One region of the Micromonospora sp. NPDC048835 genome, then DNA from elsewhere that is predicted to be linked to it. Evidence: riboswitches for the same ligand, from Rfam matches in the RefSeq annotation. Region 1 holds a riboswitch; the other holds the start of a gene.
What was found. Region 1 has a riboswitch for thiamine pyrophosphate ahead of thiE (thiamine phosphate synthase). Riboswitches for the same ligand answer to the same signal wherever they lie in the genome.
Positions count from the first base shown of each region.

Region 2: linked by a shared signal. The riboswitch ahead of AB0C15_RS30430 (ECF transporter S component) and the one ahead of thiE (thiamine phosphate synthase) in region 1 are both predicted to bind thiamine pyrophosphate.

Region 1 covers NZ_JBEZGM010000020.1:3,790-7,189, forward strand. The annotation lists gene AB0C15_RS22730 (thiazole synthase) at 1-165, opposite strand, end outside; gene thiS (sulfur carrier protein ThiS) at 162-362, opposite strand; gene thiO (glycine oxidase ThiO) at 353-1,507, opposite strand; gene thiE (thiamine phosphate synthase) at 1,504-2,130, opposite strand; TPP riboswitch at 2,125-2,234, opposite strand; gene AB0C15_RS22750 (ThuA domain-containing protein) at 2,558-3,400, shown strand, end outside.
Region 2 covers NZ_JBEZGM010000043.1:25,810-29,209, forward strand. The annotation lists gene AB0C15_RS30420 (SIS domain-containing protein) at 1-711, opposite strand, end outside; gene AB0C15_RS30425 (alpha/beta fold hydrolase) at 827-1,657, opposite strand; TPP riboswitch at 1,763-1,867, shown strand; gene AB0C15_RS30430 (ECF transporter S component) at 1,942-2,529, shown strand; gene AB0C15_RS30435 (ABC transporter ATP-binding protein) at 2,633-3,400, shown strand, end outside.

The DNA of each region.
Region 1 (3,400 bases):
GGAGCCCGGTGCGGTGCCGACCCGGCGCAGCGCCAGTGTGACCAGTTCAGTGCCGGACGCGCGGATCGCCTGCTCCAGCACGTGCAGGTTCGCGGCCCCGCCGGTGCCGAGGATCAACCGCGAGGTGAACGTCTGCCCGCCCAGTACGAACGACACCCCGCTCACCCGCCCTGCGCCGCGGTGAGCACCTCGACCCGGTCACCGTCGCGCAGCGCCCGCTCCGGCCAGCCGGCCCGGGGTACCACCTCGCCGTTGACCGCGACCGCCACGCCGCGCGCGTGCGGCACGATGGCGCTGACCAGGTCCGCCACCGAAGCGCCAGCGGCGATGCTGCGCTCGGCCCCGTTCACCGTCAACTCCACAGCTTCCCCTCCGTCATTGGGTCAGGCCCGCCCCGGGCGACAGCGCCGAAACGGTCGGCACGAAAGGGCCCGAGCATCGGGTCGGGTACGCCGCCGAGCACCAGATCGGCGATCAGATCGGCGGTGACCGGAGTGAGCACGATGCCGTGCCGGTGGTGCCCGGTGGCGGCCAGGACATCCGGCCGGTCGGGCAGGGGCCCGAGGATCGGCGCGTTGTCCGGGGTGCCGGGGCGCAGCCCGGCGACCGCCTCGACCAGCTCGTACTCGGCGAGTTCGGGCAGCAGGTCGACCCCGGCGCGCAGCAGCCGCTGCACGGCACCGGCGGTGACGGTGGTGTCCGAGCGCTCCTCGACCGTCGCGCCGAGCACCACCTCACCCCCGGTGCGGGGCACGAGGTAGACGTGCTCGCCGTCGGCGTACCCCCGGATGACGTGCCGGAAGCCCGGCGCGACGCCGTCGGGCGTGCGGAGCCGGAGGACCTGGCCCTTCACCGGCCGCACGGGCAGGCCGGTGAGCGCCGCGGCGCCGCAGCCGGCGGCGATCACGGTGACCCCGGCGTCCACGTCGGACAGGTGCCGAACCGGCTGCGGCACGAGCACCGCGCCGGCCCGCTGCGCGGCCGTGCGCAGCGCCGGCACCAGCAGCCGGGGGTCGACCTGGTGGTCGGTGGGTGCGAACGCGCCGCCGCGCACCCGTGGGGCGAGCGCCGGCTCGCGGTCGCGCAGCTCGCTGGGGCGCAGCGGCGTCACGGGCAGCCCCAACCCCTGCTGGTACGCCCAGAGCCGGCGCGCCTCGGCCAGGTCGTCGCCGGTGAGGCCGACCATCAGGGTGCCCTCGGTCCGGTAGCCGATCTCGACTCCGGTCGTCGCGGTCAGCTCGGCGGCGAACGCCGGCCAGCGGGTGGCGGACGCCAGCAGCAACCCGGTCAGCTGCCGCTCGCCGAAGTACGCCTCGGCGACCGGGGAGAGCATGCCGGCGGCGACCGCCGACGCCCCCGAGCCGGGTGCCGGATCGTGCACCACCACCCGCAGCCCACGAGCGGCGCAACGCCAGGCGATGGCGAGCCCGATGGGCCCCGCCCCCACCACTGCCACGTCCGGCCGGACCCGGTCGCTCGACGGCGGTGACGGGGACCGGCCGGTCAGCACGTCAGGGCCTCGATCAGCTCCGCGGTCGCCCGTGCCGGGTCGGCGGCGGAGGAGACGGCACCGACCACCGCCACCCCGTACGCCCCGGCGGCCCTCAGCGCCGGCACCCGGGCGGCGGTCACCCCGCCGATCGCGATGACCGGAACGTCGACGGCCTCGACGACGGCGCGCACCCCGGCGGGCCCGATGGGGTCCGGCAGCCCGGTCTTGGTGCTGGTGTGGTGGCACGGCCCGACGCCGAGGTAGCTGGCTCCCGCCGCGACGGCCTCGCCTGCCGGGCCCGGCGCGCGGGCGGTGGCTCCCAGCACGCAGGTGGGGCCGAGCACCCGGCGGGCGGCGGCCACCGGCAGGTCGTCGGCGCCGACGTGACCACCGGCGGCACCCACCGCAAGCGCCACGTGCAACCGGTCGTTGACCAGGCAGGTCGCCCCGTACGACACGCAGAGCGCCAGCACCCGCCGGGTCAGGTCGTACGCCTCGCGGTCGGTGGCGGAGTCCTCGACACGCACCTGCACCACCAGGTCGGCGCGGGCCACGGTGAGGGCGGCCTGAACCACGGCGAGTGGGTCACGACCGGGTCGGGTGTCGGTGATGAGATGCAATCGCCCCAGGGACGGCACGGCAACGCTCCTCCCTGCGCCGGCATTATCCGGATCAGGTTCGACGGTCGGGGGCTGTCAGCCCCCCTCTCAGCCCGGTACACCGGGCTCCCGTGGGTTACTTGCGTGTCACCGTACGACAGATTCGCCGGCCTGCCAAGGCGCGGTCGGCGACGGCCGGCGGGGCGGGTCGGCGGGGTGGGCCGCCGGGAAACGAGCGAGATCCATGGGGCACTTCATACGGTCCTGTTCGGAATGTCGCCCCCCGTTGCAGAACCGTTACCCGTCCGCATCTTGCCCGACATCGAACCAGCCGAATTAATTTGTTCAGCGATTCGACAAAATGTCGGTGGGGGCACCCTGGCACGGTGTGACCACCGACTCCATCAGGGACGGCCTTCGGCGAGCCGACTCCCGCGAGCCCTGTCACTACGACACAGGAGGCGGCGTGTCCCGTTCTCGTCGTGCCCGCGTACCAATCACCGCAACCCTGATCTCACTGGCCATGGCCTCGACCACCCTGTTCGGCGCGCCTGCCCAGGCGGCCGCCCAGGTTCCCCCACGGGATGCGCAAGCCGCAGCCCCGGTCAGCCAGGTGGTGCCGAAGGCGCCAAAGGCCGCAGCAGTCGATCCCTTCTCCGTCCTGATCTTCTCCAAGACCGCCGGCTTCCGGCACGACTCGATCCCCACCGGCATCGCGGCCATCCAGCAGCTCGGCGCTGCAAACGGATTCACCGTGGACAACTCCGAGGACGGCGCGTCATTCACCGACGCCAACCTGGCGAAGTACAAGGCGGTGATCTGGCTCTCCACCACGGGTGACGTGCTCAACGCCGACCAGCAGGCCGCGTTCGAGCGCTACGTGAAGGCGGGCGGCGGCTACGTCGGCATCCACGCCGCGTCGGACACCGAGTACAGCTGGGCCTGGTACGGCGACCTGGTCGGCGCGTACTTCGCCAACCACCCGCAGAACCAGACGGCCACGGTCAAGGTGGAGGACCACGCCCACCCGTCCACGGCCGGACTTCCGGACCGCTGGTCCCGGTTCGACGAGTGGTACAACTACCAGTCCAACCCCCGGCCGGACGTGCACGTGCTGGCCAGCCTGGACGAGAAGAGCTACACCCCCGGCGCCGGCGCGATGGGTGCGGACCACCCGGTCGCCTGGTGTCAGGACTACGACGGTGGCCGGTCCTGGTACACGGGCCTCGGGCACACCCGGGAGTCGTACGCCGAGCCCCAGTTCCTGTCCCACCTGCTCGGCGGCATCCGGACCGCGGCCGGCGTCGAG
Region 2 (3,400 bases), on a different contig from region 1:
CAGCTCGTTGTTGTGCGCGTCGCCGTCCGGGATGTTCGCCGACAGGTAGACCGGGGGCCGCTCCCCCGCCGCAAGCAGCCGCGCCACCACCTCCACGGTCACCTGCTGGGCCAGCAGCGCGGCGGTGATCGAGGAGACGGCACCGACGGCGCCGCCGCCGGGCAGGGGCAGCGTCGCGTCCCCGTACGGTGCGCCGTTGTCGAGCACCACGTCGGCGAGGTCGCTCAGCTTGCGCCCGGACGGGTGTCGGGAGGTCATCCGGCCGGAGTGCTGCGCCGAGGTGATCGCCACCAACCCGTGACCGTGCTCCTTCACAAGCGTCGCGAACTCCACCATCGCGCCGTTCACCCCGGAGTTCGAGGCGAGTACGAAGACGTCGGTCGGACGCACCGGGGCCAGCTCGTAGAGGCGGCGGGCGACGGCCGGGTCCCGTTCCAGCAGCGGGCCGAGCCGATCGGCGGGTTCGCCGCCGAGCAGCACCAGGTCGCGCAGCGCGATCCGGTTGGTCGGCACCAGCCCGCCGGCCCGTCCGGCGATCTCCATGGCCAGGGCCTCCGAGTGCCCGGTGCCGAACGCGTGCACCACACCGTCGGCTCGAACGGCGTCGGCGATCAGGTCGGCGGCCCGCCCCACCGCCTCCCGTTGGCTGGCGGCCACCCTGCCGATCGTCTCGGTCACCACGGCCAGGTAGTCCTCGGCGCTCACCGTCATACGTCCTCCGTCGTTCGAATTTGCGGGCCAGCCGGCCCGTTGGCGTTCGCCGCCCGCTCAGGCCGCCGCCGTCTCAGGTCAGGCCGCCGCCCTCTCAGGTCAGGCCGCCGCCCGCTCAGCCCGTGCCGCCGACCCGGGCCAGGACCGCCTCGGCGAGCGGGCCCGGCGCCGCGTCCGGGATCCAGTGACTCACCCCGGGAAGCTGCACGAAGCGGTAGTCCCCGGTGACGTTCGCCGCGCACGCCTCGGCGGCGGTCCGGCCGATCGCGACGTCCCGGTCACTCCAGACGTACGTGGTGGGCACCGCGACCTGGCCGACGTCGGCCAGGTCCCTGCGGGACATGGCCCGGTACCAGTTCAGCGCGGCCGTGAGCGCCCCCGGCTCGCGCATCGGGTCGGCGTACCTGTTCACCCGGGACGGGTCGCCCACCCCGCCGAGCAGCTTGCGCAGTGCGGTGGCGTGCCACGCCAGCAGCACCTTCTCCGCCTTGCCCGGCTTGCGGAACAGCGCGATGTACGACGAGCGCGCCTTCTGTTGGCCGTCGGTGGTCAGGGCGTGTGCCATGGCCGCCGGGTGCGGCACGGACACCGCGGTGAGCGTGTGGACCCGCTCGGGGTGCCGGGCGGCGACCGCCCAGGCCACGATCGCACCCCAGTCGTGACCGACCAGGTGCACGGTGTCCAGGCCGAGCGCGTCGAGCACCGCCACCACGTCGGTGACCAGCTCGGGGATCCGGTAGTCGGCCACCAGCGTGGGCCGGGCGCCCGGCGAGTAGCCGCGCTGGTCCAGTGCGTACGTGCGCAGCCCGCCGGCGTGCAGCGTCGGCACCACGTCGGCCCACTCGCCGCTGTGCTGCGGGAAACCGTGCAGCAGCAGGACGGGTACACCGTCCGGTGGACCGTCGACGGTCACCTCGAACGTGAAGCCTCGCGCGTCAACCCGCATGATCGGAAGCGTACCCAGACCGGGTAGGGCGGTCGCTCCCGCAGGTCAGGCGGGTGCCTGCTGTCCCCGTACCCCGGGGCGGTGTTAGCGTCAGCGAGACAACTTCATATCCGACAGGGGAGCGCACAGCGCTGAGAGTGCGGGCACGCCCGCAGACCCTCGAACCTGATCTGGGTAATGCCAGCGCAGGGAGTTCGGTCGACCTCCAGCCGCGCCGCAGTCCGGTGCCACCGGACGCGGCGTGCGTCTTCTCCTGGTTCTCTTCCTAGAACTGGGAGCACACCATGGACAACACCACAAACCGTTGGCGCACCATCGACATCGTGGTCGCCTCGGTGATCGCTGTCGCCTTCGGCGTCATCTTCTGGGCCTGGGGCCTGGTCTGGAGCGCCACCGAGGGCGCGTTCGCCTTCTTCCCGCCGGCGCAGACCCTGCTCTACGGCGTCTGGCTGATGCCGGCGGTGATCGGTGGGCTGGTCATCCGCAAGCCCGGGGCCGCCCTCTACTGCGAGACCGTGGCGGCGGTCCTGTCCGCGCTGATGGGCAGCCAGTGGGCCGGTACGGTGATCCCGCAGGGCATCGTGCAGGGCATCGGCGCGGAGCTGGCCTTCGCCGCCTTCCGGTACCGGTCGTTCCGGCTGCCGACCGCCGTGTTCGCCGGTGCGCTGACCGGTGTCAGCGCCGCACTGTTCGACTTCTTCGTCTGGAACGTCGACTACGCGCTCGGCGACTACCGCGTCCCGTACGCGCTGCTCACCATCGTCAGCGCCACCGTCATCGCCGGAGCGGGCGGCTGGCTGCTCACCCGGGCGCTGGCCAACACCGGCGTCCTGGACCGCTTCCCGGTGGGCCGCAACCGGGCCCTGATCTGACCCCGGTCCGACTTCGTCGATCAAGAGTTTTGCGTCAACCAGAGGCGGAATCCTGACGCAAACCTCTTGATCGACAACGGGAAATCACGCGGGAGGGGGTTCGGTGGGCGCGGTTGTTCTGCGGGGGTTCGGGTGGCGGCACGCCGGGCGGCGGGCCTGGGCGGTGCGCGGGGTCGACCTGCGGGTCGAGGCCGGGGAGCGGGTGCTGCTGCTCGGGCCGTCGGGGGCCGGCAAGAGCACCCTGCTCAGCGCACTGGCCGGGCTGCTCCCCGAAGACTCCGGCGAGCAGGAGGGCACCGTCGAGATCGACGGGCTCGACCCGCGCAAGGGGCGGGAGCGGGTCGGCATCGTCTTCCAGGACCCGGAGACCCAACTGGTGATGGCGCGCTGCGGCGACGACGTCGCGTTCGGGCTGGAGAACCGGGGAGTGCCGGCCGACGAGATCTGGCCCCGGGTGGACGAGGCACTGCACCGGGTCGGCTTTCCGTACTCCCGCAACCGCAACACCGCGGCACTCTCCGGTGGCGAGCAGCAACGCCTCGCCCTGGCCGGCGCGCTGGCCCTGCACCCCGCGCTGCTGCTGCTCGACGAGCCGACCGCCAACCTCGACCCGGCCGGGGCCGACCTGATCCGGCGCGCGGTGGCCGGCGCGCTGGACGCCGACACCACGCTGATCCTGGTGGAGCACCGGGTCGCCGAGGCGCTGCCGCTCGTCAACCGGGTGGTCGTCCTGGAACCGGGCGGCGGCGTCCGCGCGGACGGCACCCCCGAGGCCGTCTTCGCCGCCCACGGCACCGCACTTGCCGCCGAGGGGGTCTGGGTGCCCGGTCACCCCATCGCGCCCCGGGCCGCCACCGCCGGCCCCGGGGAG